2 regions of the Virgibacillus sp. LDC1 genome follow, and region 2 is predicted to be linked to the other one. Evidence: riboswitches for the same ligand, from Rfam matches in the RefSeq annotation. Region 2 holds a riboswitch; the other holds the start of a gene.
What was found. A riboswitch is a leader RNA that binds a small molecule or an ion and turns the genes downstream of it on or off. The one in region 2 is predicted to bind S-adenosylmethionine.

Region 1 (16,132 bases), 410 kb from region 2:
CAGATTATCGAGCAGATTGCACGGGTTCTGACAGCGATCGGCTTGGCCTACATGCTGCTGCGGATGGGATACGACGATACCTGGATCGCGGCCGGCGCCTCCTTCGGGGGCGTACTCGGCAGTATCGGAGCATTTGCCGTCATGCTGTACTTCACGGTAAAACTTCGCCGAAGTGATCGTGAGCTCAAGATGCCGGCGGCGGACCGCTCCATTCCGCTTGGCGGGATATACAGGGATATATTCACGCTGTCTATACCGATTGTGCTGTCTTCCCTGGCGGTTCCGGCAGTTAACTTTATTGACAGCTCCATCGTGAAACCGCTGTTGATCGGGCAGGTTGGTCTGGGACAAGCCACCGCAGCCCTCGCGGTATTAGGAAACCGGGCGCAGAGCGTCGCGGGAATTCCGCCGATTCTAGCCATTGCCCTCAGCACCTCGCTCATTCCGATCATCTCTGCCGCTTTTGCGAAGAAAGATCAGGAGCATTTGGAACAGCAAGTATCGCTGGCTATGCGTATAGCCATATTGACGGGGATGCCGATGGTGATTGCGCTATGCGTTGCTTCCTATTCCATCAATGGTTTACTGTTCAGTTCCTTGGGCGGCAGCGGGATTATTGGATTTCTGACGTTCGGTACGATTTTCCAGATCACGATGATGACGACAAATTCCATTCTTCTTGGAATCGGCAAGGCCAAGCTTTCGATGATTCACGTGATGATCGGGGTTGTGGTCAAGCTTGCAGCCAGCTTCCTGCTTGCTCCGTTCTTTGGGATTTACGGTATCATTGGGAGTACGGCTCTTTGTTTCCTTGTCATTACGATACTGAATATAAGATCGATTAAAGCAATTGTATCCTTCTCCATCCTGGGCAAACGCTGGACGGGCTTCGTACTGACGGTGCTTGCCGCCGGTGGAATCGGATATGGCCTGAATCTGGCCGGTATTCAGATGGTTGATGTCATGCCGGCACGGTTGGCATTCCTGCTGACTTGCCTGGTTGTAGGCGTGGCCGTGGTCATTATATATCTTGTCCTGCTGGTGGTGTTTGGCGTATTGCGCCAATCGGAGCTGAGCAGTTACCCGCGTCTTTTGCAGAAGGTGTTCCGTCCGCTTATGAGACTGCAGCCTGCACGTATGCGGGAGCGGGGATAAAGACATAGACACTGAAGCGTTTTGAAAAACGCACATCGGAAGCATAAGCTTTGGTGCTGAAAATCGACCTTTTTGAACACGCACTTATCGTGTGAATAGAACCGAAATGAGACCTTCCTTGCAGTATCGGGACGGTCTCTTTTCATTTTAATGCCGCCGCTCGAACGGATCAGACACATCATGGACGATGGAGGTTTTCTCCAGAGCGGCCCGATGGGCGTGGGTGATATCCGGCAGCAGCGGCCGTAACGGTTTACGGATATGCCTGAACATCGCGCGGCCCTGATACCAGTCGTACCGGGGAATCGGCTCGGGAGTTTCATCCTCCCAGATCTCTTCAAGATGAGGGCTATACAGACGTTGGCCACCCGGGAGCCATTCCGATGTGATAAGTTCAAATCCCTCATGGCCATGATTCATGGCTTGCTCAAGGGTCGGCGTAAATAAGGCCGGCCAATATTCGGCGCGTGATCCCTGGTGCTTGGTGGACCGTGCGAATGCCAGCACGGCGCGGTATATCTCCTCATATCCAAATAATAAAGCATACAGCGAACGGCCTGCCTTGATCCGAATGGACAGGTCGTCAAACTTGGGTAGGGTAAGTCCGGCCAGCGGCCTGGCTGGGGAAAGGGGCTTTTGGGCAGGGCTTGCGCCCGACTCCGTTCGATGGACTTGGCCCAACGGAAACACGATTTGATTCAACCGGGTCAGCTCATGCATCCGAAAGAAGGGATCCTGTAGAATATGCTGTCGGTAAAAAGGATGTTTCGCCACACGCCCCTCAATATAATTCTGTTCATTAATGATGAGACCCACCGTAAGCAGCGAACTGCCCTGATCCTGCCAGAACTGCTCCCAGAACGGTGTCATGAACGATGAAACATGAAAGTGGGGGAGCAAATGAAATAGGGGCTTCCCTTTTTTTCGACTGTGTATATAGAGAAGCAGCTGGGGGTAGGCGTCCTGGAAGATCAGCGCATTGCAGCGTTCCAAGAAACGATACAAATTGCTCTTGAATGTGGGATCCATGAGATCCGACATCAATCCGCCCTTCAGATCGCTCATATTCCACCCGGCATTACGCGAGACCATATGGGCCAGCAAGGCCCAATGCAGCTCAGGATGTGACACATAACAGTCCAAATAGGCTTGCGTACGAGTCACATTGCTGCGGTTGGCTTCGGCTGCGGCCTCTTGAATATGATGAATCAGCTCCTGCTCATCTTGAGATAGCTGAACATCTGCACCTGGCTCATGAATCCGAATGTCGCTATACCCTTGCATAGAAGGGTACGGAAACGGGGAAACGCTCTGCTGCAGATAGGGATGAGAGGAGAGAATGTTCTTGAGCTGCCTGCGAATCGTTCTAACGGCTGTGGGATCCCATTGCAATTCATGTCTGCTTGTCCGGAGTTTTAAGGAGAATCTCCACGATGCGATCATTCCCGACCATGATTCTGTCAGGGCTAGCGGAAGGGTTGCCGTCCATGACCGTACATCCTTGCCCAGGTTTTTTTTATCTTTGACTCCGTTCGAGTGCATTCGGGGTCACCTGCACTTTCTAATGGTTAATCCCAGCCTGTGAACATCATAATGTCAGTATGCTCTAAAATTTGACTTCCACTCAACATTTTGATTCACTAAGGGTGAAGGAATTCGACGTAAAGGGGAGATAATCAATGGAAAAAATCACTTCAGAAGCAGAATTTCAGGTTGCAATCCAGTCTCCGCGACTGACTGTTGCCGTATTTAAAGCAGACTGGTGCGGCGATTGCAAGTTTATCGATCCATTCATGCCGGAGGTTGAGACGAAGTTCTCAAACCAATTGACTCTGGTAGAGGTTGACGTCGATGCTGTCGGTGACGTGAGTCAGCAGCAAAATATTTTGGGGATCCCCAGCTTTGTTGCATATTCCGATGGACGTGAGCTGGTTCGCTACGTTAACAAACTCCGCAAATCGCGCGAGGAGATTGAAGATTTCCTGCAGCGTGCCGTGGACGTATACAGTACGATTCATAAGTAAGAGTGAAACCATAGCACCGCCGCCTTGATCTATAACTGGCGGCGGTGTTGTTTTACATATCGGATAGAGGTAGGGCTACGAAGTCAAGTACTTGCATCATGAAGGTTTTTCTCATTTTTGAACATTTTGTCACAATCGCTCAAGTGACCGTAGCCGTAGAATCAGGTATAATGAAATGTGGACTGTGTACGATGCGATCCTGTAAAGGTTTAAATAGTGAATATGAGCAGCAGGTGAGATAAGTGAATGATAAACAATTAAAATGGCTGAGTTACATAACATGCTTAATTATGTTCTGCGCGACTTTCGGGGGCATGGTTGTGACTAAGACGGGCTCGGGACTCGGTTGTGGTCAGGAATGGCCGCTGTGCAATGGTAAATTTGTTCCCGCTTACACGGTATCCTCCATGATTGAGTATTCCCACCGGGCTGTCAGCGGAATGGCGGGTTTGGCGGCGCTGGCTTCGCTGATTGCGTTCTGGAAGTACAAGCGGGATCGCCGGGATTTGATGGCTTATGTTATCGGGACCTCGGTATTCGTCGTGGTGCAGGCGATCATGGGGGCGCTAGCGGTGGTTAAGCCTCAATCGGCCGCGATTATGGCGCTGCATTTTGGCTTCTCGCTAATTGCTTTTGCGAGCTCCGTCATGCTGGCTCTGGGTATGCGGCGGGTAGAACAGGCGAAGGGGCCCGTAGACTTGGAACGTCTGCCTCGGGTAAGCAAGGGTTTCCGTAATCTAGTCTGGGGCACAACCCTGTATAGCTATATCGTCGTTTATATTGGTGCATTCGTTAGCCACACCGATTCCCGGGAAGGCTGCTCCGGCTGGCCGCTGTGTAACGGGGAAGTGATCCCGGAGCTGAGCGGTGGAGTCGGCATCGCTTTTATGCACCGGGTGGCAGCGCTTCTGCTGCTGATCGTGGTGGCGGTGATGGGGCATTTTGCATATTGGCGCAACCGCGACAACCGGGAGGTACAGATGCTGGGCATTTCGGCAACCGTGCTCTGCCTGCTGCAGGTGTTTAGCGGTGCCCTCATTATGGCAACGATGCATAACGAGGAGGTTTACGTATTCTCCGCACTGGGACACACGCTGCTGATCTCGGCCTTATTCGGCGTACTCTGTTATTTAAGTGTCCGGGTATGGCAGCTCAGCAAGCCGCTTGAAGCTGAGATGCGGCCGGGTCACAACATGCCTCGTGAAAAGATCGTATAAGTAAAGAAGCAAAAACCATGAAACAAAGAGATCGAATGTAAGGCAACATATGTTAAGCAAAGTCCCCGGGCCAACGTTCGAGGGCTTTGTTGTATAGAGAGGGAATTGATATACCAACCGTCTAACCGTCCGCTCAACCTGTCTGATTTAAGGAAGACGCTCGAAGCGGTACTGGAAAGGTTTGATTCGGCAACGGATTTGTTTATATTTATTAAGATTGACGAAACCGATAACCAGGGAATATCTCAAGTCGCTCCATTCTGTGGGGGTTGTCTGGTCGTTTCGTGGGCATTCTATGTGAACGAACTGAAACACAACCGGGATACCCCGGTGAGTTATTCCCGCGTGAGGATATCGTGAAAACGGTTGAAACGCGGTGGAATCCCTATTTTGGCAAATAGCGATCCAAGAAACCAAGGTTAATCTGATGACGCGAGGGGGTACCGCCATGCTTCGAATGTTACTTGGGGAACAGCCCCGGCACAATAACGGCCTGCTTGAGGAAGCCATCGAATCGATGGTCCAAACAACCCGGCTGCTGCAGAAGGAAATGGAGAAAAATCAGGATCCGACGCATGACTTTCGCAAGCTTGAGATTTGGACCCGGGGGTTGATCGTTTCCCTGGATGAGCTGGAACAGAGCTGGAATGCGGCAAGGCATTTCAGTCAATCGGTCAAATCGGGTTACATCGATGACATGTCGATTCAGGAGCAAGGGGAATATCAACGATATGTGTATTTTTACAAAAACGGCTTCATACGCGTATTCTCAATCCTTGACAAGCTGGGGACGGTGTTGAACGATTTGTACGATCTTCATACCTCCAAGGTGAAGGCGCATTTCTCTTATTTTACGGTCCTGCGGCAGTTTAAATTCCTGAAGGCCCACGGAGAGCTGGCCAAAGAGCTGGAAGCGATCAAGGAGCGTTACAAAACACCGCTGAACACACTTCGGAAACGGCGCAACGCCGAAATCCATTACATGAATTCCGAGATGCAGGATGATTTATGGCAGCGTCATCAAGGGCTGTCGGACAAGATCGAGCTGGAGGATATCGATCAGCACCTGGACGATCTCAAACAAGGTGTCGATATGGTATGCCGGAGTCTGGCGGCCTCTTATAAATATACGAACGAGCTTTGGGGGAAAAATGGAGTCAGGGCTTAGGCACAAAATCGCCATGAAATTCCTTTTGACAAAAACCTGAAAAGAATCTATACTAACTATTGCATTCATTAAATGTTATTAAATCAGATCAAATTAATCGGAAAAATTTCATATCGATGTTTTCTTATCGAGAGAGGCGGAGGGACAGGCCCGATGAAGCCCGGCAACCGACTCCAGCGTGTAATTGCTTAACGCAGTGACGCTTGGAGTGACATGGTGCTAATTCCTTCAAAGCTGCAGGATATCCCTTGGCTTTGACAGATGAGAAAAGGCGTTGACTTTTACGTAAAGAGGGCCCTTTTTGATTCTACAAAAAGAGGCTCTTTTCTATTGGGTAAATAGATATGAAGCTACGGAAAAAGGAGGATTATCGGATTGATTGAGCTCAAGCAATTGACGAAGCAGTACGGAAAAGCCGGAACCTTAACCACTGCGTTGTCCGAATTGGATTTGTCGATTGAAAAAGGAGAAATTTTCGGAGTGATCGGACACTCCGGTGCAGGTAAAAGTACATTGATCCGTTGTATCAATTTGTTGGAGCGTCCCACCTCGGGCGAGGTGTGGGTGAACGGTAAGAACTTAACGTCGCTTGGCAAGAAGCAGCTTCAGACGGAACGCCGCAAAATCGGCATGATTTTTCAGCACTTTAACCTGTTATCTTCCGCGACGGTGTACGATAACATTGCGTTTCCGCTGCGTCTGATCAAGACGCCGAAGGCTGAGATGGAACGCAAGGTATCCGAACTGTTGGCTTTGGTCGGCTTGGAGGCGCATCGGGACAAATACCCGTCCCAGCTATCAGGCGGTCAGAAGCAGCGGGTCGGCATAGCCAGAGCGCTCGCAAGCGATCCCGAAGTGCTGCTGTGCGACGAGGCCACTTCGGCGCTTGACCCGCAGACCACGGATTCAATCCTGCGCCTGCTGCTGGACATTAACAAAAAGTTTCATCTGACGATCGTGCTGATTACCCATGAGATGCATGTGATTCAGAGCATATGCGACCGGGTCGCCGTCATTCATCAAGGCGGCATTGTGGAGCAAGGGCCGGTAACGGAAGTGTTCCTGAAGCCGAAGCATGAAGTGACCCAGGAATTTATCCGCCAGGAGATGGACAGCGGCGAAGCGCTGCGGCTGGCCATTCAGGGCCAGGCGAATGGACCTTCAAAGGCGGTGCAGATTACGTTCCTTGGTTCGAAAACGTACGAATCGATTCTGTCCCATACCGTTCATGAGACGGGCGTGAATTTTGCGATTCTGCAGGGCACGATCTCCACGATCAAAGAAACGCCGTATGGCCAGCTCATCGTCCGTTTCGAAGGGGAAGAGCGTGCCATAGAAGATACGATCCGGAAGCTGCTGGAACAAGGATTAGACGTGGAGGTGATTCATTAATGTTCGGGCTTGATTTTACCCAGATCGACTGGAAAGAGATATGGACGGCAACATTGGATACCCTTCGGATGCTGGGGGCTTCGGCATTGTTCAGCTTCATCATCGGACTGCCGGTTGGCGTGCTGCTCTACATGGCTGCAAGATCTACATCCGGTTTGGTGCGCTTTGGTTACACGATCCTGTCGTTCATTGTGAACATCCTGCGTTCGGTTCCGTTCATTATCCTGATCGTTGCGATGATCCCGATTACGAAGTCGCTCGTAGGTGTTTCGTACGGCGTGCTGGGAACCATTCCGCCGCTCGTGATCGGCGCTGCCCCATTCTTCGCCAGGCTCGTGGAAACGGCTTTGAATGAAGTGGATAAAGGCGTGATTGAGGCGGCTCATGCCATGGGCTCCTCGACAAGCCAAATCGTATGGAGGGTTCTCCTCCCGGAGGCACGTCCGGGTCTGCTGGCGGGGATGACCATCACGATTGTAACCCTGGTATCTTATACCGCGATGTCCGGTCAAGTCGGGGGCGGCGGATTAGGGGATTTGGCCATCAAGTATGGCTATTACCGTTATGAGACCGAGATCATGATTCTGGCCGTTGTGTTGATGATCGTGCTGGTACAGCTGCTGCAAATGGCAGGAGATCGCCTGGTGCGGCATTTTACAAGAAAATAACGGGATTGATGAGGCTTCAAGGAAGACAACATATAAATAATATATTTTTTCGGAGGGAGAGTTTTAGAATGAAAAAATGGACATTAGCATTGATCAGCTTGACCTTGGTTACGGTGCTGGCTGCGTGCGGCAGCAAGCCTGCGGATAACGCATCCGAGCCAGGGGGAACAACGGGAGGCGGCGGTCAAGAGACCGTGACCTTGAAAGTAGGGGCTTCACCTTCACCGCACGCCAAAATTTTGGAGCATGTCAAACCAGCGCTTGAAAAAGAAGGCGTGAACCTGGAAATCGTAGAGTTCACGGATTATGTTCTGCCTAACACGCAAGTGGATTCCAAAGAAATCGACGCGAACTTCTTCCAGCACAAGCCTTACCTGGATAACGAGATCAAAGAGCGCAAACTGGATCTTGAGTCCGTGATCGCCGTGCATGTGGAGCCGCTGGGTGCGTACTCCAAAACCATTACATCTGCGGATGAGCTGAAGGATGGAGCTGTTGTAGCCATCCCGAATGATCCTTCGAATGCGGGCCGTGCATTGACGCTGCTGTCCAAGAATGGCGTCATTAAGCTCGAGGATGAAACCAAGCTTGAAGCTACCGCCAAGGATATCGTGGAAAATCCGAAGAACCTGGAGTTCAAGGAAGTTGAAGCCGCCATGCTGCCGCGTATGCTGGATGAGCTGGATCTGGCTGTCATCAACACGAACTACGCGCTGGAAGCGGGACTGGACCCAACGAAGGATGCACTCTTTATCGAAGACAAAGAGAACCCTTATGCCAACCTGCTGGTAGCTCGTCCGGACAACAAGGATTCCGACGCCATTCAAAAATTGGCGAAGGCGCTGACTTCCGAGGACGTGAAAACCTTCATTGAAGAAGAGTACAAAGGCGCCGTCATCCCGGCATTCTAATTCGAGTTCCAAAGCTCGAATATGCTGAATATAAATTTTTCGTATTTGTAAAGAAAGGGTATTATCCCAAAAGAGACCTATCGGTCTTGAAGGATAAGCCCTTTCTTTTTTTGTGTCTACGCCCATCTCTGCCGGGTTGCAAGTTGTTAGGCCTTATCAAATCTTTTATACTGAAGGAAGGATATCCATCTAAGGAGGGAAAGCCTTGAAGGGAAAAGTGGCGCTGATTACAGGCAGTGCGACAGGTTTGGGAAAAATGACAGCTTTGTCGTTAGCCCGGCAGGGATGTCATCTAGCCATAAATTATGTAAACAGCAAGGATGAAGCGGAGGCGCTTTCCCGTGAGATTGAGGGGTTTGGCGTGAAATCCATTGCAATTAAAGCCGATATCGCCAGCGAACGTGAGCTGTATTCATTGGTCGATCAGACGGAGGAGCGGCTGGGCAGCATCGATATCCTTGTTAATAATGCGGGACCGTTCATTCGGGAGCGTCGTCTGTTCTCAGAGTACAGCCGCGACGAAATCGTACATATGGTGAATGGCAATTTAACCGGCGTCATGCTGCTGGACCACCGCGTTCTGCCAGCCATGCGGGAGAAAAAGTGGGGACGCATCATCCACTTCGGTTTCGGACATGCCGGAGAAGCCCGCGCGTGGCCTCAACGTTCAGCCTACGCGGCTGCCAAGGTGGGCCTGGTTTCCTTTACGAAGACGCTTGCGGTGGAAGAAGCACCGTATGGAATCACCGTGAATATGATATGTCCGGGGGACATCCGCGGAGCAAATAAAGAGAAGACCATCGATGAAGTGTCAGGCATTCAAGATGGGCTGACCCCGCGCGGACGATCGGGAAGCGGGGAAGACGTTGCGAGAGTGATCGAATACCTATGCCTGGATAAGTCGGATTTCATTACCGGCAATATTATGGATATATCCGGCGGGCTGGACCCGATCCGCCCGTTGATTAAACCGGAATAACATATCATTCTCTAAATAGCTCCACAAAGTGGAGCCTATGCTTCCGATTCTTATTCCAAATACTTTGAGGGGACCCCAAAACACATAAATGCGATTAAAGAATGGCTTACGCTTCGCTGAAAACTTATACATTCTTTAATCTCAAAAAAAAGAGTCTTGATTCCACGAGGGAACCAAGACTCTTTATAGTTAAAGAAGATTTAGAATACTTGAACTACTTCTTGAATGCCTTCTACTTCTTCAACCAGGGCGCGTTCAATCCCTGCCTTCAGAGTAATGGTGGAGCTAGGGCAGCTGCCGCATGCACCCATCAATTTCAGCTTAACGATGCCGTCTTCAACGTCAACCAGTTCCACGTCACCGCCGTCGCGCTGCAGGAACGGACGAAGTTTATCAAGCACTTCAGCCACTTCATCATATACAGTGGTTTGCGTGTTTTCACTCATCTTGTTCAACTCCTTTCCTCCCTATATTATAGTACATAAACCGGCAAAATAAAATGCCAATCTTAAGGCAGGTCTTATAACAATGTCCATTATCATTGAGTTTTGCACAAGCAATTCCTATTTCGGCACGGATAAAGTTCTCCAGACGCTTGAAGCCGAGTACGATTGTCAAGTCATCGAATACGGCTGTCTGACCAGCTGCGGTCAGTGCTACCTGATGCCCTTCGCTTATGTGGATGGCGAATGGGTCGAGGCCCCTACGGCAGAAGAGCTGCTTGACGTTGTCAAAGCTAGGCTCGAAAGCTTTCAGGACAGCGAAGAGGAAAGCTGACGCTGGATACCTGGCATATTCCGTAAGGAGCAACAACGCGTCTGCAACTGCTGGGAGCTAGTAGTGACGCTTGGATTTCCAGAGAACACCGCTCTTCAATATCCTTGGTACCCGGCCCAGCACCGAAGTGCTGCCCATGAGTCCAAAGCCTGCATGTTTGCCGAGGGAGCCGAGGGTTCCCTTGAGCTTCAGCGGAGATACCTTTGGCGTATCCTCACGCCATATAGCTTTCATGACATGTCCCACTTGCTCGGCTTGAGCCCCGGCCGCTTGCGCGCTCGGGACGAACGGGAGGCTTGCGCAGTCGCCGATCACGTATACTTCCGGATGGGACGGAACCTGATACCACTCGTTCAGCAGAATACGTCCGCTGCGGTCTTTTGGCAGATCGAGATCCTGTACGACCTTTACGGGCTGAATGCCCGCCGTCCATACAGCCAAGTCGGTTGGGATAGGCACATCCAGATTGTACACGGCGTCCTTCTCAACTCGGGATACGGAAACGCCGCTGTGGATATCCACATGGTGTTCCTCAAACCAGCGATGAATATAAGCAGACAAACGGTTAGGAAAAGAAGAAAGTACCCGCTGTCCCCGGTCCAAGATGGCGATATTAAGGTCAGGCCGGCTTTCACGAAGATCGGCAGCGAGTTCGATGCCGCTTAAGCCTCCGCCAATGATATGAACATGACCATAAGGTCTGAGGTTGTTCAGGTGCAAATAGGTTTCCCGGGATGCAGAGAAAGATTGCAGGCTGAACGTGAATTCTTCAGCGCCCGGTACGCCATGATAACGGTCCGTACATCCCAGAGCAATGGCGAGTTGATCGTATTCCACGGGATCGTTGTTCGTCAGGTTAACAAGCCTCTTCTCCAGATCAATGGATGTGACTTCACCATATACAATTTGGAGGCGGTCATACACCGGGAATTTAACACGAACGGCGGTATCGGCCACGGTGCCTGCTGCCAGCGCGTAATATTCGGTTTTGAGTCCTTGGTATGGCATGCGGTCGATGAGCACGACCTCCACGTCCGGAGGAAGATAGCTGCTGAATAATTCTTGAATTAGGGCAAGACCACCATAGCCTCCGCCGAGAATGACGAGCTTTTTCATAAATTTCTTCCTTTCTCAAGAGATAAGAAGGTGAGCGCCGATTCGCAAGAAAAACGCCGCTAGAAGCGGCTTAGGTTACCCACGCTATATTATCTCTTTAACCTGTTTTCCGTTTTTTGGAACGTCTCTCGTTTGCTTAAATCCCTGCTGGTAAGACTTATTCGTAAACCTTGATCTCGTTGTAGAAGGTATCGCGTTCAACCGGAATCCGGCCTGCGCCTTGAATGAGCCAGACGAGCTCTTTGCGTGTCAGCCCTTCCGGTGTTAAAGCTCCTGCAGCATGGCTGATACGTTCTTTCAGGATCGTACCATGGACGTCGGAAGCGCCGAAGCTGAGAGCCACTTGAGTTAATTGCGGCCCGATATTAATGAAGTACGCTTTGATGTGGTCGATATTATCGAGCATCAGACGGCTGATGGCAATGGTTTTCAAATCTTCGTAGGCCGAGTTGCGGCGCATGATGCCTGCATTCTTATTCTTCGGCTGCATGGACAGCGGAATGAATACCATGAATCCATTGGTTTCATCCTGAAGTTCCCGAATTTGCAGCATATGGCGGATCCGGTCCTCATGGCTTTCGATCGATCCGTACAGCATGGTGGTGTGCGTCTTCATACCAAGCTTATGTGCGGTACGATGAACGTCGAGGTATTGATCCACGTTGGCTTTGTCCACCTTCATCTTCTGACGATATTGGTCAGACAGAATTTCGGCGCCGCCGCCTGTTAAGGATTGGAGACCTGCTTTTTGCAGTTCTTGGAGTACTTCCTTTGTGCTAAGTCCGCTAATGCGAGTGAAGAATTCAATCTCTGCCGCGGTATAGGCTTTCAGAGTTACTTCCGGGAAACGCTCGCTCAATGCCTTCAGGGAATCTACATAGTACTGGAACGGCACATGGTTATTATGTCCGCCAACGATGTGAAATTCACGAATGCCGGGATGAATATGCTGCTCGACATACTCGATCATCTCAGCGCCGGACAGGGTATAGGAGCCTTCCTCGCCTTGATCTTTCCGAAAATTGCAAAAAGCGCAGTGGGATTCGCATACATTCGTGAAATAGAGACTCATGTTCTCAATGAAGTAAACTTTTTTCCCGTTCTTGCGCAAATTGGCTTCATTAGCCAGCTGCCCGAGGGTCAGCAGGTCATCGGTTTGATACAAATACACACCGTCTTCAAGATTCAGGCGTTCGCCGCTTTGGACTTTCGCAACGATCTCGGCCATTCTCTGATCGGTAAATGGTGTCACAATTGTGGACATGTTCAATCCTCCTGTTCACACTTGACCTGCATAGAAGATCCAGCAGAAAAAGCGATCATAAAGTGAATCACTCCCCTAAGGGAACGGTCCGTTTATAGTGGTATAACAACAAACATCAATAATGGGCTGAATAATTAAATAAGTTTGTGAAAAAATATACAACTGTGGACCAGCCATAACCTTTGCCGCTTTTTAACCGGGGTATGTGACAATTATCCAACAGTTGCCGCCCATGTTCCTTCCCTATTATAAACCTGACCCCTCGGGGTAGCAACACAAATAGAGGAATTGAAAATAGGTTTGTCATTACATATCAAAAGCCATCATAACAACCTTGAGCGAATTCGCGAAGAGGAGTATACTTAAAGAGTGAACGAAAAGGAGGGTGACCTATGATTACAATCAGCGACTCAGCTGCAGAACGTTTAAAAGAAATGCTTGCTGAACAGGAAACGCCCAATATGTTCCTTCGACTGGGTGTCACTGCCGGCGGTTGCAGTGGTTTTTCATATGCAATGGGCTTTGACGATAATGAAACGGAAGCAGACGTATATATGGATCTGCAGGATATGAAGGTCGTTGTCGAGAAGGACGATCTGAAATACCTGAACGGTCTGGAAATCGATTTTGAGGAATCCGGCATGACCGGGGGCTTCACCATCCACAATCCGAACGCGACCGTAACGTGCGGCTGCGGTTCGTCATTCCGTACGGCAACGGATGCGGGCAAACCGAACGAAGAGCCTTGCTAATAAGGACGCTCTAGAGGGTTAAGCCTAAGTCAACAGTTAAAGACCTCTCCCGACAATCTTTATCGCAGAGGTCTTTTTTGTGCTATGGGAAACATTAGCTAGGGCCATTTGAACCCAAAAAGCAGCCAACTCCGTGAAAAGGGGAGGCTGCTTTTTTTTGGGTTCTACCTATCCGATCAAACCGGAAAGAAGAAGGTATCGTTCAGCATCAGCACAATCATGCCGGCGGCCACAAGCGAAAATACGATGCAGCCCGCTCCGAGTCCTCTGCGCTTATCCTTGATGAACTTGAAGCCCATAATAAAGATAAGAACGGTGATGGCGGCAAGGGCAACCGACATGCCGACAATGGCAATCCAGTACAATATTTCAAACAACGCTGCCAAGGTGACAAAGCCTCCTTTATGGGTATCCATGGTGGTGGATGTATTACGGACAAAGCTCTGTTCTTACTATACGATAGATCACATCATTTGCAAAGGGAGGCTGCCGTGAGGCCACAAGAACCCCAATTATTAGGCATACCATCACGGACAATCATCCAAGACAAAAAGCGGATAGGGGAATAGGATAACGTATGTCATGAATAAAAGGAGGCGAAAGCAGCATGGCGGGAAGACAACTGGCCAGCAAGTGGCTGAAGACGGAAGCGCTGCTGACCGATCCGCAGGTTGCTCCCTACATTCCGGCTACCCAGTCGTATGGAGGGGATACCCTGGTCTCAATGCTGGCCGAACACGAAATGGTCGTGATCAAGCCGATTATAGGAACCGGTGGTAACGGAGTCATCCGAATACAGAAGGACGGAACGGGATACTTGGTAACCCATAAGAGGCGTACTGTTCATGTAGATACATTGAATTCCCTGTTATACGTATTGAGCAGAATGAGACTGAGACGGCGCTATATGATACAGCAGGGTATTCATCTGGCTAAAATTCAGGGACGTCCGCTGGATTACCGTGTAAAGGTAGTCAAGGATCGAGGGAGATGGGTATTCCGGGCCATGCTTGGGCGGCTCGCGAGCCCAGGGCTTTTCGTGACGAATATTTGTAAAGGGGGGACGCTGCTTCGTTGTGGTCCTGCACTCCGGCTGTCACTGCCCCATATTAATGCAAAGGAAAAGCGCAATGAAATGCGCCACGTAACCAGACAGTGCATAGCGATACTGGAATCCCATTTTCCAGGGATCGGGGAATTGGGATTTGATTACGGATTAGACAACGAGGGCAAGATTTGGATTTTGGAGGTTAATACAAGACCAGGCTGAATTTTTGTTTAATAATCCCAAATGAAATCGTTTATATGATTTTTTAATAGGGTAATAAAAAAATAACCACAATCTACCGATATTATAATTGATCAATTTTTTTTATAGTAGATTTTCCCCATATCCTGTGTATAACATTTATCCCCATAATCCACTTTGATATGACCCTGTTTTTTACACTTACCAACAAATTATACACAGGATTTCCACAAGAGGTTGTGGATAAGCGAACAGTTGTTCCGTTTTAGCATGTCTGATATGATAGATTCAGGAAATTTGAGGAAGGGGTGTGAGAGGGATGGCTATGTTGACGGATGAGATGCTTCTCGATTCCTATCATATGGCTGTTGAGTTGAAGTTGGAGCGAGAGTTCATCACTCTACTGCTAGCCGAAATTCATAAACGGAACTTGGACACCGATTCCGGCAGCATCCTGCATTAATCAGATTTTTCGTATATAGAATAGATAAATTACGACATGATACGTATATAATGTGGGAGCTTTCAACCAAGTTCTACATATGGTTTGAAGAATAGAAAAGGTATCTTCGATTCCGGGGCGGCGCAACCCCTCGGAATGAAGATACCTTTTTTTCTGTGAATATAGATGTATATAAAGGTAAAATCCTCAATGACCTTACAATTTCATGTTACTGCTGTGGCCCGGAGCCAATCTGGCTTCAGGATCGAAGTAAACCTTGGCATTGTTCACGGCGGTAGGTGCTTCACCAAATCCAACAGCGATCAGTTTGACCTTGCCCGGATAGGTGGTGATATCGCCGGCTGCAAAAATACCCGGGATACTTGTTTCCATACGGGAATCCACCACAATGGAGTTGCTTTCGATGGCGATGCCCCATTCGGAGATCGGACCGAGGGAGGACACAAACCCGAAATTGACAATGACATCGTCCACTTCAATCTCTTGCGTCTCTTTGGTTTTAATATGCGAAAGCGTAACCTTCGTAATCGTGTCCTCACCGTGTAATTCAGTGATTTCGGTTGGCGTAACGATATTCACCTTCGATGCCATTAGCTGCTCAACGCTATGCTCATGGGCACGGAATTTGTCACGGCGGTGAACCAGTGTAACCTGCTCGGCGATCGGCTCGATCATGAGCGCCCAGTCTACCGCGGAGTCGCCGCCGCCGCTGATGAGAACCTTCTTACCATTGAAGCGGCTGAGATCGTTGACGAAATAATGAAGGTTGGTCTTTTCGTATGCTTCTGCCCCTTCAATCTCCAGTCGACGAGGTTGGAACGCTCCTACACCAGCTGTAATGATAACCGCTTTGGCATGGTGTTCGCCCAGATTCGTTTTTACGACAAAATGACGTTCTTCGAGTTTTTCGACAGCCTGTACTTTCTCTTCAAGACGAATGTCCGTTTTAAAGAGCTCCATTTGGGCCGACAGATTGTTCACAAGCTCTTGAGCGGTT
Region 2 (16,132 bases):
GCTGTTACTCGCCGCGTCAGGAACGGGCAGAAGCAGAGAAAGCGGCAGGTAGACTTGACGGGAGCACAATGTTTACATATGCTTCGAATAGAGCTTGTTAGCAACCAAATAGAGAACAAGGCACAGCACATCGTGGAGAGGATGGAAGAAGCATGAGTTTACTTGGAGCAATTGAAGCAGGAGGAACCAAGTTCGTTTGCGGCGTGGGTATGGAGGATGGAACGGTTGTGGAGCGAGTGAGCTTCCCGACAACAACCCCGGAAGAAACCATGGCAAACGTCTTTAACTTTTTTGCTGATAAGGATATAGAGTCGATCGGAGTCGGTTCTTTCGGACCGATTGATCCGGTGAAGGGCAGCCCGACTTATGGCTGCATTACAACGACACCGAAGCCGCATTGGAGCAATTACAATATTGTCAAAGCATTGGAAGAGCGTTTTCATGTTCCGATTGGATTTGATACCGATGTAAACGGAGCAGCTCTTGGAGAATATACATGGGGCGCTGCCCAGGGACTGGAAAGCTGTCTGTATATCACCATCGGAACGGGAGTAGGAGCTGGCGCCGTGGTAGCTGGTGAATTGATCCACGGCTTGTCTCATCCGGAGATGGGGCATATTTATGTGCGCCGCCATCCGGAAGACCGGTATGAAGGGACCTGTCCATATCACGCCGACTGTCTGGAGGGGCTTGCAGCCGGTCCGTCCCTTGGCAAACGTTGGGGAGTTCCCGGCGTGGAATTGACGCCGGATCATCCGGCTTGGGAGATGGAAGCTTATTATCTGGCTCAAGCGCTGATGAATTATGTCCTCATTCTGTCCCCTCAACGTATTGTGATGGGCGGAGGCGTTATGAAGCAGGAGCAGCTGTTCCCGCTGATCCGCACGAAGCTTCAGGAGCTGCTGGCCGGATATGTTCAGCATCCAAGCCTTCATGACGGGATCGATCAATTCATCGTTCCGCCGATGCTCGGCGATAATGCGGGGCTCTGCGGCGCATTGGCGTTGGCCAAGCTGGCAGTAGATGAGGCCAAGAGCGTTCAGGCTTAACCTTATTTCTTAATTTCTTATATAGAGTGAGCCAAAATTGGTTTGATTTTATTACAGATTATAGGTATTATGGTTTCAACAGTATAACGTATGGAACGGGAAGCACCTTTCTTTGTCGCTGCGGCGGAGGAGAGGTGCTTTTTTGCGTTGTATCATCGTTGTGCTGAATGCTTAAACGGGAGGTATTTGAGGGATGCAAATTGTGTTCATGAATCAGATGAGCGGAGCGGATGAGTCAGGTCATCTCCGTTCTGCTCAAGTATGGATCGGTGAGGAAGAGGGGGGATGGCAGCTCGGTTGGCGGAATATGGAACCGGACGGTGAAGTATCCGACGAGGAGTGGTATGAAGGGAATTCATGGAATGAGTTATTATGCGTGTACCGACATCAATTAGCGAAGAAGCTTGGAGAGGGCTTCCGGCCGCTTGTTGAGGGGGTATTCCATGCACCCGGAGAGACGGGAGGCAAGAATCTTGGTGTGCAGAAGCTGCAGTGCTACAGTGAGCTGTATGGCTCGGAGGAGCTGTACGCGGAGCTGTGTGCCTGGCGCAGGAGAAAGGCGGCCTCCGGAAGAAAAGCCCCTTACTTCATTGCCAGCAATCGGGTGCTGCGCATGATTAGCGCCTTCATCCCCCAGAATGAGGAAGAGCTGCTGCAGCTTCCGGGAATCGGGGTCAGCAAGGCCTCGGAGCATGGGGCGGAGTGGCTGGAGATCACGACGAAAATCGAGCGAACCACAACCTTTCCATTGGATTGGGTTTATAAGCAGCTGCAGGAAGAAGTGTTCTTGTCCTGGCTGTATAAACAGAAGGAGCAGCGCTACAAGCAAGAGCTGGACCGCTTCCGAATCCGTCGTACGATGCTGCTTGGCATAGCAGAGGGAGCTTCGCTGACCCAGCTGGAAGAGCGCACCGCGTTATCTCGCCGGGATTTGGTTGAGGAATTGGAGGGGCTCGAGAAGGAAGGTTATGACACGGAGCAGCTGCTGGAGGTAGAATTGAATACGATGACGGCTTCAGAGCAGGCGACGGTATGGAAGGCTTTTGAAGAGCTGGGCGATACGTTTCTTAAACCGGTATTACAACGGGTATATGGAGAAGGACAAGCCCGGAATGGAGAGGTAGAAGAGATTGGCGGAACGGAGAAGCTGTATGAGCGGCTGCGCCTGATACGGATTCGCTTCCGGCGGGAAGAGCCTGGCAAAGCGAACGCAGGCTAATCCGCACGAACGAAATCAGGACGGATTTCCTTGGGCAAGGAAATCCGTCCTGATTCTCTCTGTGGTGCTGTGGTATTTCATATCCAGTCCTTTTTGCGGAACAGATAAAACATGAGGGCACCGGCAGAAATCATGATGCCTATAACTACATAATATGAATATTTCCAGTGAAGCTCAGGCATATTGTCAAAGTTCATGCCGTAGATGCCCGTAATCAGCGTCAGTGGAATAAAGATCGTTGTAATGGCGGTAAACACACGCATGATTTCATTGGCCCGATTGGCGATACTGGATTGGTAAGCCTCTCGAAGGTTCCCCATAAGATCCCGGTAGGTCTCGAAGGTTTCGGAAATTTTCACGGCATTTTCATAGATATCGCTGAAATATTTCTGCAGCTGGTCATCGATCAGCCGGAGATCTTTTTTGTTAAGTGTATTGATAACTTCCTTCTGCGGACCAAGCACCTTTTTCAACCAAAGAATTTCGCTTCGCAGACCGATAATCTCGCTTAAGTGTGTTTTTTTGGTATGCATCAGGATGTCTTCCTCCAGCTTTTCAATCCGCGCCTCGATGCGGTCCCCAACGGAGAAATAGTTGTCCGTGACAAGGTCGATCAAGAGGTAAAGGAAGCGGTCAGGCGTGCTGACTTCGTCCTCCCATAGAAGCGGCTTAACGGTGCGAAGCTCGTGGATCTTTTGCTTGGTTACCGTAATAATAAAATGTCTACCCAGGAAAACATTCAATGCCCGAAGGAAAATCTCTTCGTCGTCAAACCGGATGCTGTTCACGACGATAAAATAGTGGTTCTCGTAAATTTCAATTTTGGGACGCTGCTCCTCTTCGCTGAGGCAGTCCTCAACCGCAAGATCATGCAGGGAGAAGAGGGGCTGCAGTTCGGCTAAATCATCCACGTCCGCATCCAGCCAGTAGAAGCCGCTGGCCGGAGGCGTCAGCGTCATTTCGATGTCATCAATAGGGGTAAATACGCCCGAATCGACCAACCGGATTTTCATCTGATATCACTCCTTTGTCAAATACAAACTGCTTGGTTCAGCAGTAAAGGCACAGGATATCAGCCCACCGGTATACAGGCATGATTCAAGGAAGGTTAGAATACGATAAAAGCGCATGAAAAATAACGCCGCCCTCTGCCGGTAAGCTGATCTTAATCCTATGCGGTTGTGCGTCTTGTGCATCCAGTTTCTGGCTCGGGTCACCGTCCATCTTCCATGTCACCTCTTTCATACTCGGTTTTAAACAGCACTTGTCTAGTATAACGCCGGGTGTAGGACCTTTCAAGTTGAAAATCCGGTGCAATCAAGGGCCATTTGTACAGGGTATGGAAACCTTCGGTGAAGTGTGACGGACTTATGAAAAGGTTCTTGACGAAAAATTGGGAATGATTTAAAGTAAGTATCAATTACGAACCATTTAAGACAACTGAATAAAGCGAAATCTTATCAAGAGCAGGTGGAGGGACTAGCCCTATGAAACCCGGCAACCGGCGGCAACATCGCACGGTGCTAATTCTTGCAGGAGATACGACGCTTCTTCGAAGCCGTTGTATAGTCTGACAGATGAGAGAGGCGCATTGTGATACGTATATGATGACCTTTCTCTACTTCGAGAAAGGTTTTCTTGCGTTTATACAGTCTAACGCTCTTTCTCACAGCTTTTTATGGATGTATCATTTCATATTTCGAAGGAGTGAGCCACAATGCCAATTAAAATTCCGGATGCCTTGCCGGCAAAGGAAGTTCTGGCTGGAGAAAACATTTTTGTCATGGATGAGAGTCATGCATTTCATCAGGATATCCGCCCATTGCGGATTGCTATTCTGAACTTGATGCCAACCAAGGAAACGACGGAGACCCAGCTGCTGCGATTGATCGGTAACTCCCCGCTCCAGGTGGATGTTGTTCTTCTTCATCCGAGTTCCCACGTTTCGAAGAATACGTCGGCTGAGCATCTGAAATCATTTTACAAAACCTTTGAAGAAGTGAAGAACCGTCGTTTTGACGGCATGATTATTACAGGAGCTCCAGTCGAGCAGTTGGAGTTTGAAGAAGTGAATTACTGGGATGAGCTTACTGAAATTTTTGAATGGACCAAGACGCATGTGACCTCCACGCTCCATATCTGCTGGGCATCGCAGGCCGGGCTTTATTATCATTACGGCGTGCCGAAATACAGCCTCGAGGAAAAATGCTTTGGCGTATTTCCACATACGATCAATGAAGCATGTACCAAGCTGCTTCGCGGCTTTGACGAAATGTTCTTTGTTCCGCATTCCCGTCATACGGAAGTTCGGCGCGAAGACATTACAGGTGTTGACGATTTGGTCATCCTGTCCGAGTCCGAGGAAGCAGGCATTTATTTGGTATCCAGCCGCGATGGAAAGCAGATTTTTGCCACAGGGCATTCCGAATATGATGCGGACTCTCTGAAATGGGAGTATGACCGGGACGTTGCCAAAGGAATGGATATCGCGCTGCCGCGCAACTATTACCCGAATGATGATCCAACAAGGACGCCTCCGTCCATCTGGCGCGCGCATGCAAACTTATTATTTACTAATTGGCTCAATTACTATGTATATCAGGAAACGCCGTACGATATTGGTCCGCAAATATAGCAGTATACGGGAGGAGAGTATGTGATGGAGAAGAAACCTTTGAATATAGAGAGCCGGCTGGCACAGATCGGGTCGGTGCAAGAACCGGTAACCGGAGCCGTGAATTTTCCGATTTATCAGGCTACGGCGTACCGCCATCCCAAATTAGGCCAGAGCACGGGGTTTGATTATGCCCGTACGAAAAATCCGACCCGGTCGGTATTGGAGGATGCCTGCGCCGAGCTGGAATCCGGTGATGCCGGCTTTGCTTGCAGCTCGGGCATGGCTGCCCTTCAGACGATTTTTGCTTTGTTCGGCCAAGGGGATCATCTGATTGTATCGCTGGATCTGTATGGTGGGACGTATAGGCTGCTGGAGCGGATTATGTCCAAGTTCGGCGTAACGGCTACGTACGTGGATACAAATGACCTGGATGCCCTGGAAGGGTCAAGACAGCCCAACACGAAGGCTGTCTTTGTCGAAACGCCGACCAATCCACTTATGATGATTACAGATATCGAAGCCGTCTGTACGTGGGCAAGGCGCCATCAACTGATCAGCATCGTCGATAATACGCTTTTGACTCCATATTTCCAAAGACCCATCGAGCTTGGGGCGGATATCGTCATACATAGCGCCACCAAGTATTTGGGAGGACATAACGATGTGCTGGCGGGTATCATCGTAACGAAGGGCAAGGAATTATCGGAGGAGATGGCTTTCCTTCATAACTCCATCGGCGCGGTGTTAAGCCCGACCGATTCCTATCAGCTGATGAGAGGCATGAAGACGCTTGCGCTGCGCATGGATCGGCACGAAACGAATGCCACCGCAGTGGCGACCTTTTTGACAACTCACCCAGCGATCGGCGAGGTATATTACCCTGCCCTGTCGGATCATCCGGGACATGACATACAGAACCGTCAATCCAGCGGCAACACCGGCATCTTCTCCTTCAAGGTGAAGGACGCCCGCTATGTGGAGCCCGTGCTGCGGCACATTAAGCTGATTGCGTTCGCCGAAAGCCTCGGGGGCGTCGAGTCCCTGATGACATACCCAGCCGTCCAGACCCATGCGGACATCCCGCTTGAGATTCGGGATGCGATCGGTGTGGATGACCGCTTGCTCCGGTTCTCGGTCGGCATCGAGCATGCGGATGACCTGATCGCGGATTTGGATGCTGCGCTGGGCGCAGCTATGGCTGAAGTGGAAGGGAGCACGGGAGAATGAGCATCGATAAAGGCCCATCAGGCTTGGAAACGCAATCCAAGCAGTTATCAACAAAACGGGAGCGCGAGGAAGAACTCCGTTTCGAGACGAAATTATTGCATTTCGGCGGGGAAATCGACCGGGCAACCGGCGCCTCAAGCGTTCCGATCTATCAAGCCTCTACGTTTCATCATGAAGATATCTTTAACCCGCCCCAACATGATTACAGCCGTTCCGGCAATCCGACGAGGCAGGCGCTGGAAGATTATATCGCCCTCTTGGAAGGAGGCGTACGCGGTTTCGCTTATGCTTCCGGTATGGCCGCGATCTCCAGCTCGTTCATGCTGCTCTCCGCGGGCGATCATATGATCGTGACGGAGGACGTGTACGGCGGGACCTACCGCCTGCTGACCAGCATTCTATGCCGTATGGGCATCGAGAGCACCTTTGTAGACATGACCGATCTGGATCAGGTGAAGGCGGCCCTCAAACCGAATACGAAAGCTGTCTATATGGAGACTCCTTCGAACCCGACCCTAAAAATTACTGACATTGGTGCCGTGACGGATTGGGCGAAGGAGCAAGGCCTGCTTACCCTGCTGGATAATACGTTCATGACGCCGTTTTACCAGCGTCCGATTGAATTCGGCGTGGATATCGTCATCCACAGCGCGACCAAATTCCTTGGCGGGCACAGCGATGTGCTGGCAGGTCTCGCGGTAGCCAGAACCCAGGAGCTTGGAGACCAATTGAAGCAGCTGCAAAATGGTTTGGGCACGGTGCTTGGGGTTCAGGATTCCTGGCTCCTTATGCGCGGCATGAAGACACTCAGCACACGAATGGCCCACTCCGAGCAAAGTGCAGCCAAGCTGGCGGCCTGGCTGCAAGGGAGAAGCGATATTGAGCGAGTGTACTACCCTGGCCTCTTGAATCATCCGGGACGTGAAGTCCATGAGAAGCAATCGAGCGGTTATGGTGCGGTCATCTCCTTTGACGTCGGCTCAGGCGAGCGCGCCAAGCAGGTGCTGAACCATGTGAAGCTGCCGCTGGTAGCGGTCAGCCTGGGAGCTGTGGAGAGCATCTTGTCGTATCCGGCGATGATGTCGCATGCAGCGATGGGCGAGAAGGTTCGGCAAGAACGCGGCATTACGGATGGTTTGCTCCGTTTCTCGGTTGGACTCGAGGATGTGGACGATCTGATTGCTGACCTGGATCGGGCTTTTGCTGCCAGTTACTAAAGATTTGCATGGAAGCAAGGACTTCATTTAAAGATATGCCAAATCATAGAATTCGGCATCCTGTCACGGACGGGATGTCGTTTTTAATGCCGGATTGTGGTAGGATGAGATAGAAAAAGTTTTACTGGTGATTTGTTATTTTGCTCTAAGTAGGGAGGCTGCAAGAATGAGTGCGGTAAACCGTATATTGGATAAAGCTTTACGCGGTGAGCGTCTAAACCTGGAAGATACCGTGACGCTTTTTGAAAGTGACGAGATTGAGAAAATTGGTCATGCGGCGGATGTGATGACAAAGCGCCTGCATCCGGATCCTATCACAACATTTGTTATCGGCCGGAATATCAATTACACGAACATATGTGATGTATTCTGCCGTTTCTGTGCTTTTTATCGCAGACCGGGCTCTTCCGAGGGCTATGTTCTGCCCGATGAGACGATTTTCCAGAAGATTCAGGAAACCGAGGATGTGAACGGTACTGAAATTCTGATGCAGGGCGGAGTCAATCCGGATTTGCCTTTCAATTATTATACGGACCTGCTTCGTAACATCAAGAAGCGGTTTCCCAACATTACGATGCATTCCTTCTCCCCGGCGGAAATTATGAAGATGGTGGAGATCTCCGGGCTTACGCTCGAAGAGGTAATGCGCGAGCTTCACAGCGCGGGTCTGGATTCGCTGCCTGGCGGCGGCGCAGAGATCTTGGATGATCGCATCCGTAAAAAAGTCAGCCGTTTGAAAGGCACATGGCGCCAGTGGATGGATGTCATGCAAACGGCTCATAAAGTCGGCATGAACACGACGGCAACCATGGTGATCGGTCTGGGCGAAACGATGGAAGAGCGTGCGCTCCACATGCTTCGCGTACGTGATGCGCAGGATGAATGCATTCAGAACGGTTATGATTCCAAAGGCTTCCTGGCCTTCATTCCATTTACGTTCCAGCCGGACAATACAAACCTTAAGCGTGAACGCGAAACGCCGGAGGCGTATTTGAAGACGGTAGCCATCGGTCGATTGGCGATCGATAACGTTCCGAATTTGCAGTCGTCCTGGGTAACGATGGGGCCAGAGATCGGCAAACTGTCACTCAGCTACGGCTGTAATGACTTTGGCAGCACGATGATGGAGGAGAACGTGGTTTCTTCCGCAGGAGCTGTGTATAAGGTCAATATTGAATCGATTATTCAATTGATCCGCGAGACCGGCAACATTCCGGCTCAACGCAATACCCGGTATGATATTTTGCGCGTGTTCGAAGATAACAGCACCGTTGAGCGCGACTTTGTCATGCAGAACTAATTTTATACTTCATGAAAAATCCGCAAAGCGGGCCGAGCAACTCGGTCCGCTTTTTTTATATTGGGATATTAGAAAGTATGGTTTTCATGGAACTTAAATCGATCGACATTTTTAGTATGCGCGCCATTTATTAGATATTCTTTCGGACTTGCTTGTTTTTCCAAGCAGGAGTTCCGTATATCCCCGAGCGGGTCCCCATATACTGAAAAGGGAACTCGAAAGGAGTGATTCCATGGAACTGTTCAGCATTTCTGTCGGTACACGGACGGAAGACGAGAAAAAGGCGTTTCACCGTATATTGTCAGACAAGCAGAAAGAGCTACATAAACAATGCAAGCAGCTGAAATTCACATTCAGCGCTTCGGATGACCGCGTGATTTGGACGTGCTCCGGCAAGCTTCCGCTGTCCTCATGGACCGCATCGGCCGACACGCTGCGCCGGCTCACTGCCGAAGCAGTCACTGCTTATATTATGGAAGAGAAGGAGCAGGAGATTGCTGCACGGTTAATGTTCTCGGAATTCGAGTTTGATGATGAGGAAGAAGCGGGGCGGATTCTGCAATGGTTTTTGATGCTCCTGCAAAAAGAGGAAGGCCCGTCCGCGGACTTCTGGCAGAGCCGCAGACGCAAGCTGTCCGAAGGCATATACCAATGCCTAAACGAAGCATCTGAGCTCAATCTGGATGGATATATGACCTTCCGGCTTCAGTCCTATGAACAGGAGCTCCGCGAGATGGCGGAGTATGCAGTGGATGAATTTATGCTCGATCAGCAGTACGAGGAGTTTGTCAGCCTGCTGAAATATTTTGTTTATTTTCAGGAGCCCAAAATGCCGCTGGTTCACGTCATTCATAAGGGGGAGGAAGATTTCCTGCTGCTGGATGGCAATCTTCGCCCGATTGAACGTCCTCGAGATGAAGGACTCGTTATGGAAAGGCTGGACCAGGATATGGAGATTGAAGATATGGTGGTCAGTACGCTGATTTCGGTATCTCCGGCCCGCATGATTATCCACACGAGGCAGCCTGAGCTTCCCGTCATCGTGACATTGGCCCACATCTTTGATAACCGCGCCGAAGTATGCTGCAGCTGTCCGGAATGCAGCGCGCTTCTCGGAAGCGGACGAATGATGACTTGACGCACCGAAGCGGTCAGGATTATAATTACTGATAAATTCACGTAAAAGCTCTGACAAAGACATGAATCAATCCGGATTTGACCGCTCAGAGAGAGGAAACCTCGGCTGCAATTTCCTCCGGTTCGCCATTGATTTACCCCTTTGTAGCTGTGTCGTCGAACCCGCACGTCATGATGAATGCGGATGAGTAGGCTTCACCGGTTCATGACCGTTACTCAATGCTGATGAAGGATCTTAATCGTTTATGTACCCAGTACATAAGGTGATGGAGAGATCGAATTAGGGTGGAACCACGGGTATAACACTCGTCCCTTCGCGGGACGGGTGTTTTTTGCATGTTCCGGTATCTTTCGTTGAAGTCCAGGCGGGCACCTCAGCCGTCCATACCTGTCTTCGCGGGGAGACTAACGCGTCCTTCATATATGGAAGAAACGTGAAATACTTTTTTGGGAGGAATACAAGGTGGCTATTAGCATTAAATTGCCTGACGGCTCCGTACGGGAGTATGAGGCGGGCAGCAGTATTGAGGATGTGGCTGCGTCAATCAGCAGCGGACTTAGAAAGAATGCGGTCGCGGGAAAAATGGACGGGATCGTCGTGGATCTCTCGACACCGCTTCAGGACGGAGCTTTGATCGAAATCGTAACGCAGGATACACCCGAAGGGCTTGAAGTGATGCGCCATAGTACAGCGCATTTGCTGGCTCAAGCAACCAAGCGTTTGTATGGAGCGAAAGAAGTAAAGCTGGGCGTGGGTCCGGTCATTGAGGACGGCTTCTATTATGACATGGATCTGGAGGAGCCTTTGAATCCGGAGGACCTGCAGAAGATCGAGAAGGAAATGGAACGCATTATCGGCGAGAATCTTCCGATTGTCCGCAAGGAAGTAAGCCGTGCGGAAGCGCTGCGCATCTTCGCCGAGCTCGGGGATCCGTACAAGCTGGAACTGATCAATGCTCTGCCTGAGGATAGCGTCATTACGATCTATGAGCAAGGTGAATTCTTTGATCTCTGTCGTGGACCGCACGTCCCTTCAACCGGAAAGATCAAAGTATTCAAGCTAATGAATGTGGCAGGCGCATACTGGCGCGGCGACAGTAAGAACAAAATGCTTCAGCGCGTTTACGGTACGGCGTTCGTGAAAAAAGCGCAGCTTGATGAGCATCTTCATCTGCTTGAGGAAGCCAAGAAGCGCGATCATCGTAAGCTGGGCAAGGAATTGCAAATGTTTACGTTCTCTCAGCTTGTTGGACAAGGCCTGCCGATCTGGCTGCCAAACGGCGCGAAATTGCGCCGTACCCTGGAGCGTTATATCGTGGACATGGAGGAGCGCCTCGGTTACCAGCACGTGTACACGCCTGTCCTCGGAAACGTGGAGCTGTACAAAACTTCAGGTCACTGGGAGCACTATCAGGAAGATATGTTCCCAAAAATGGAGATGGACAACGAGGAGCTTGTTCTTCGTCCGATGAACTGTCCTCACCATATGATGGTATATAAGAGCGATATGCACAGCTACCGGGATCTGCCGATCCGTATTGCTGAGCTTGGCATGCAGCATCGCTATGAAATGTCCGGTGCACTGACCGGCTTGCATCGCGTGCGCGCGATGACGTTGAACGACTCGCATATTTTCTGCCGACCGGATCAGATCAAGGAAGAGTTTGCGCGGGTCATTCAGCTGATCATGACCGTCTACAAGGACTTTGGCATCCATGACTACCGCTTCCGCCTTTCTTACCGGGATCCGCAGGATACCGAGAAGTACTTCCAGAATGATGAAATGTGGGAAATGTCCCAGCGCATGCTGCGCGAAGTCGTCGAGAGCCTGGACATGCCGTTCTATGAGGCCGAAGGCGAAGCTGCCTTCTACGGACCGAAGCTCGACGTCCAGATCCGTACGGCTCTAGGCAAGGAAGAGACGCTGTCAACCGTTCAGCTCGACTTCCTGCTGCCTGAGCGCTTTGAGCTGGAATATGTCGGCGACGATGGCCAGAAGCATCGTCCGGTCGTTATCCACCGCGGTATTCTGGGCACCATGGAACGCTTCACCGCGTTCTTGCTTGAGAATTTTGCAGGTGCGGTTCCGCTGTGGCTGTCACCGGTGCAGGTTAAAGTCATTCCGGTTTCCAATGCCTTTGAAGACTATGCCAAGGAAGTGGCCGAGAAGCTTCAATTCGCCGGTATCTCCGTAGAGCCGGATCTTCGCAACGAGAAGCTGGGCTACAAGATTCGGGAAGCACAGCTCGAGAAGATTCCTTACATGTTTATCGTAGGCGAGAACGAGAAAAATGCGGGCGCCGTTTCCGTCCGCAAACGCGGCGAAGGGGACATCGGTGCCCAGCCGCTGGACGAGATTATCCTCAAGCTTCGTGAAGAAATTAACACCCACGTCGTTTAAGTTTGGCTTTAAGTGCATGTTCAAAAAGGTCGATTTTCAGCACCGAGAAGGTTGGATGAAGCTAGGGAGTGAGGAGCGGAGCGTACGATTTGGGTACGTGAGCACCGGAAGGCCCGGCTGAATTCAAGATTCGATGCCGAGCTGCTTCCTGATTCGCTTCGTGATCAAAAGCGGACTTTTTGAACAACCTCTATAAGTAACGAGGGAGCATGCAAACCTCTGTCATCACGTATATTCTATTTGGGAAGTGGGAACCCTCGCTAGTAAGGGGGAGGTACTCACATGATCCAATGGAAAAAATGGCAGAGGTTTTTTGCTGGTTTTATTTTATCAGCCGTCTTGTTTAGTGCAGGTTCTTCAATAGTAGAAGCCCACAATCTGATTCTAAGCGAATCCTATGGTTCGACGGACTTCAGAAATGTATATGATCCGGCCGGGGAAATTCAAGGCTCCGATTACGTGGAAATGTCTCGCTTCTATGCGCTTCGTGTAGTAGGTTTTAGCGATATGAATAGATACTTGGAAGTTCCGGATACAGGGCCAAAGGCCAGCCAGCCGGGCAAGAAACGGGAATCCATGCCTGTGCTTGCGCCCAGGGAGGACCAGGTGCTGCATACGGTGAAGGTAACCGCTACGGGGTATACGGCAGGTTATGAATCGACCGGGAAGAAGCCGGGACATCCTCAATATGGAATCACCTACTCCGGGGTGAAGGTTAAACGGGATCGAAATACGCTATCTACGATTGCCGCGGATCCGGATGTATTTCCGCTTGGCAGTATTCTCTATATACCGGGTTATGGTTATGGAATCGTAGCGGATATCGGATCAGCGATCAAAGGGCAAAAAATCGATCTTTATTTCTCCACAACCAAACAAGTGTTTAAGGAGTGGGGGAAGAAGGACGTCGAGGTACAGGTCATTAAAACCGGAAGCGGCAAATGCACGGAGGAAATGCTGAGAACCCTGGATACCGCGATCGAAACCTATCGTTTCCTGCCTTCATCCGTTCTGGAGGAAGCCATTTAGGGTGATTATGGCGCATAGAGTGGCAGTAAACATTTAAGAATAATGCCTCCCTGTTCATCACATACTACTTTTCGGGGGCCAAACCCCTGAAGAGGATGATGGTATTGCATATGAACAGGGAGGTGAATACTGTGGCTAAAAAGAACAAAGTACAAGAAAACTTTAAAACACCGAATGAAAAGTTTAACGCTGAGTTTGCTGAAGATACCAGCATAGCCAGCAACCCAAAAGGGAATTCCAAAGTTCAAGAGAACTTCAAAACACCGAATGAAAAGTTTAATGCTGAGTTTGCTGAAGATACCAGCATCGCCAGCAATCCAAAAGGGAATTCGAAAGTTCAGGAGAACTACAAAAAGCCGAACGAGAAGTTTGATGCTGAGTTTGGCGAACTGAACACACCAGGGGACCATTCCGCTAACCGTTAAGGTTTAGATGTCAGCGTCCGTTCGTGAAATAAGACCTCCGCTATAGCGGGGGTCTTTTATTTTGATACTTTTTCCCATTTTTATCCATGGACTCAGTCTCAAGACTGAGATCAACTTCATTCCACCGCCGCTAACCGGTTCATTGCAATATGTTGTACACTGTAGTTAAGAAAAAATAGAACTGGAAGGCAAGGGGATGACCATGAGTAGAAAAGGATGGAGCCAGCTTAGCAACGGATTGCTGCTCATCGGTATTGGTGTGGTATTTCTTCTAAATCAGCTCGATATGATACATGTGGATCTTGGTTATATATTCTCGACCTTTTGGCCGGTGTTTATCATCTGGTTCGGGCTGCAAAGCTTAATTTATGCCCGTGGAGGAGCACTATGGGGCTCCGTTGTGCCGATCATTATCGGATCGTACTTTCTTGGCAGAAATCTGGATTTGATTGACTTCTCATTCGGCGATCTGATCAAGTACGCGATTCCGATTATCCTGATTGGGTTTGGATTGCAGGTTATTTTCAAACCGAAGGATCATACGCCACCGCCATCGCCGCCAAGTCCGGATGACTTCAGCTCGCATCGGCGCGACGATTACAATATCCCGGAGCCGCCTGAAGCGCGTCCGCTAGAATCCTCCCTAGACGAAGAATTCGAGCGAAGATTCGGCAAGCCAGACAAGGCTGACAAGGCTTATGAAGAGCCGGAGTTCGAATCAAGGGACTCGCACGATTCAAGCAAAGGGTACCGCTGGCAAGGACAGCAGCATGAACGCCCGCGCCAGGAACGACCGGACCGCAGCAAGTTCAGAGTTCATGTGGATTTTGACGATAACGGCAGAAGCTACGGCGACGGATCGGAATATAAGGATGAACAGCACGGGCACCATCATCATCATCAATCTTGGCATAGCCATGATGCGGTGAACAAGTCCTCTTTTATCGGGGACGTGCATATGGGAAAAGATTATTTTCAGCTCAAGCCGACAAATATCTCGCAGTTCATCGGTGATACGGTGCTGGATCTGACCAAAGCCCAAATCCCTTACGGCGAAACGAAAATCAACATCTCGGCGTTTATCGGGGATGTCAAAGTATTCGTTCCGAATGATTCGGATGTCGGCATTCATGTCACAACCAACTCCTTCATTGGCGATATGAAGGTGCTGGAGGAAAGCCGCAGCGGCTTTATGAGTAATGCCGGTCTGGAAAGTCCGCATTACAGGGAAGCGGGTAAGAAAATTCGAATCACCGTTAGCGTATTTATCGGTGATGTCAAAGTGAATAGGGTAGGATAACCGTTATGATGGGGATATTGAAAAATACCAAATGGGTGATACTGTTTTACTTTCTGTTGATTGGAGCCGGGGTTGCTGTTTTCCTGTATACAGCAAACCAATCCGGCTACATACATATTGAAGATAACCGGCTGTGGGTGTATTACACGGTCGGTGTACTTCTGTTTACGGGAATTGCGGGATACATCGCGGGTCAGCGCATCCAGCGACCGCTGGACCTGCTCCATCTGAACATGCTGCAGGTTGCCAAAGGAAATCTGAACGTACGGCTGCCGGCCATGGAAGACGGTTCTTTTGCCAGAGTATACGATGAGTTTAACGGAATGACAGAAGCGTTGGAGAAGAAGATGAAGCTGCTGCAGCGCCTGGGTGAGCAGGATGTCATTGAGAAAGAGATTGCCGCGGAAGCGGCAGTGCTTGAGGAACGACGCCGGATGGCAAGGGATCTGCATGATACGGTCAGTCAGCAGCTGTTCGCGATTCATATGTCGGCTTCATCGCTTCCGGCGGTTCTGAAGCGAAACCCGGAGCAGGGCGATAAAGTGCTCGGCCAGTTGATTGAGATGTCTCACGTGGCTCAGAAGCAGATGCGGGCGCTGATTGCACAGCTTCGGCCTGTTGAACTGGAAGGAAGAACCCTAGAGGAGGCACTCGAACGGTGGTTCCCGGATTACTGCCGCCAAAATGGCCTGAAGGGCATGAAGGATGTCGAACTCTACGGCGGGGTATCGGATGCGATTGAGCATCAGCTGTTCCTGATTATACAGGAAGCAGTAGCTAATATTGTGAAACATGCCGGTGCAGGCCTTGTCAGCATGTCGCTTCGTGAGGATCAGAAACGCGTGATTTTAAGCATCAGCGACGACGGGGTTGGGTTTGACGAGGTGGCGGGCAAGCAGGGTTCATACGGGCTGTCCACGATGCGTGAGCGGGCCGAAAAGCTTGGTGGACAGGTCGATATTATAAGCAAAAAGGGCGCAGGGACGACCGTTCGCGTGAATATTCCGTTGTTTGAGGCCGAGGGCAATCAGGGACCGGCTGCGGAAGAGGGCAAGGATGAGGAAGTGCTGGCTGAGCCAGTGGAATAGAGAGGGGACAACATCATTATGGGTACGATTCGGATATTGCTGGCGGATGATCATGATATGGTTCGTATGGGATTAAAAACGTATTTGTCGCTGGATCCGGGATTTGAAGTGATTGGAGAGGCG

Region 1: it holds a riboswitch for S-adenosylmethionine, as region 2 does, so the genes downstream of both, OHJ21_RS20295 (methionine ABC transporter ATP-binding protein) here and metA (homoserine O-acetyltransferase MetA) in region 2, are expected to answer to the same signal.

What each region holds. Positions count from the first base shown of each region.
Region 1 covers NZ_JAOXLZ010000001.1:4,424,946-4,441,077, reverse strand. Annotated here, with positions in the region: gene OHJ21_RS20320 (putative polysaccharide biosynthesis protein) at 1-1,155, shown strand, start outside; gene OHJ21_RS20315 (DUF2515 family protein) at 1,303-2,697, opposite strand; gene OHJ21_RS20310 (thioredoxin family protein) at 2,835-3,179, shown strand; gene OHJ21_RS20305 (COX15/CtaA family protein) at 3,422-4,396, shown strand; gene OHJ21_RS20300 (Cthe_2314 family HEPN domain-containing protein) at 4,845-5,564, shown strand; SAM riboswitch class I at 5,686-5,832, shown strand; gene OHJ21_RS20295 (methionine ABC transporter ATP-binding protein) at 5,940-6,956, shown strand; gene OHJ21_RS20290 (methionine ABC transporter permease) at 6,956-7,624, shown strand; gene OHJ21_RS20285 (MetQ/NlpA family ABC transporter substrate-binding protein) at 7,693-8,535, shown strand; gene OHJ21_RS20280 (SDR family oxidoreductase) at 8,741-9,514, shown strand; gene OHJ21_RS20275 (NifU family protein) at 9,715-9,960, opposite strand; gene OHJ21_RS20270 (YuzB family protein) at 10,043-10,291, shown strand; gene OHJ21_RS20265 (NAD(P)/FAD-dependent oxidoreductase) at 10,349-11,407, opposite strand; gene mqnE (aminofutalosine synthase MqnE) at 11,565-12,671, opposite strand; gene OHJ21_RS20255 (HesB/IscA family protein) at 13,064-13,423, shown strand; gene OHJ21_RS20250 (hypothetical protein) at 13,600-13,809, opposite strand; gene OHJ21_RS20245 (YheC/YheD family protein) at 14,031-14,693, shown strand; gene sda (sporulation histidine kinase inhibitor Sda) at 14,992-15,135, shown strand; gene OHJ21_RS20235 (NAD(P)/FAD-dependent oxidoreductase) at 15,331-16,132, opposite strand, start outside.
Region 2 covers NZ_JAOXLZ010000001.1:4,016,012-4,032,143, reverse strand. Annotated here, with positions in the region: gene modB (molybdate ABC transporter permease subunit) at 1-52, shown strand, start outside; gene OHJ21_RS18150 (ROK family protein) at 153-1,049, shown strand; gene OHJ21_RS18145 (HRDC domain-containing protein) at 1,243-2,268, shown strand; gene corA (magnesium/cobalt transporter CorA) at 2,346-3,281, opposite strand; SAM riboswitch class I at 3,723-3,852, shown strand; gene metA (homoserine O-acetyltransferase MetA) at 3,986-4,903, shown strand; gene OHJ21_RS18130 (PLP-dependent transferase) at 4,928-6,112, shown strand; gene OHJ21_RS18125 (aminotransferase class I/II-fold pyridoxal phosphate-dependent enzyme) at 6,109-7,329, shown strand; gene mqnC (cyclic dehypoxanthinyl futalosine synthase) at 7,496-8,629, shown strand; gene OHJ21_RS18115 (putative sporulation protein YtxC) at 8,862-9,767, shown strand; gene thrS (threonine--tRNA ligase) at 10,230-12,167, shown strand; gene OHJ21_RS18105 (3D domain-containing protein) at 12,450-13,196, shown strand; gene OHJ21_RS18100 (hypothetical protein) at 13,328-13,621, shown strand; gene liaF (cell wall-active antibiotics response protein LiaF) at 13,818-14,921, shown strand; gene OHJ21_RS18090 (sensor histidine kinase) at 14,927-16,009, shown strand; gene OHJ21_RS18085 (response regulator) at 16,028-16,132, shown strand, end outside.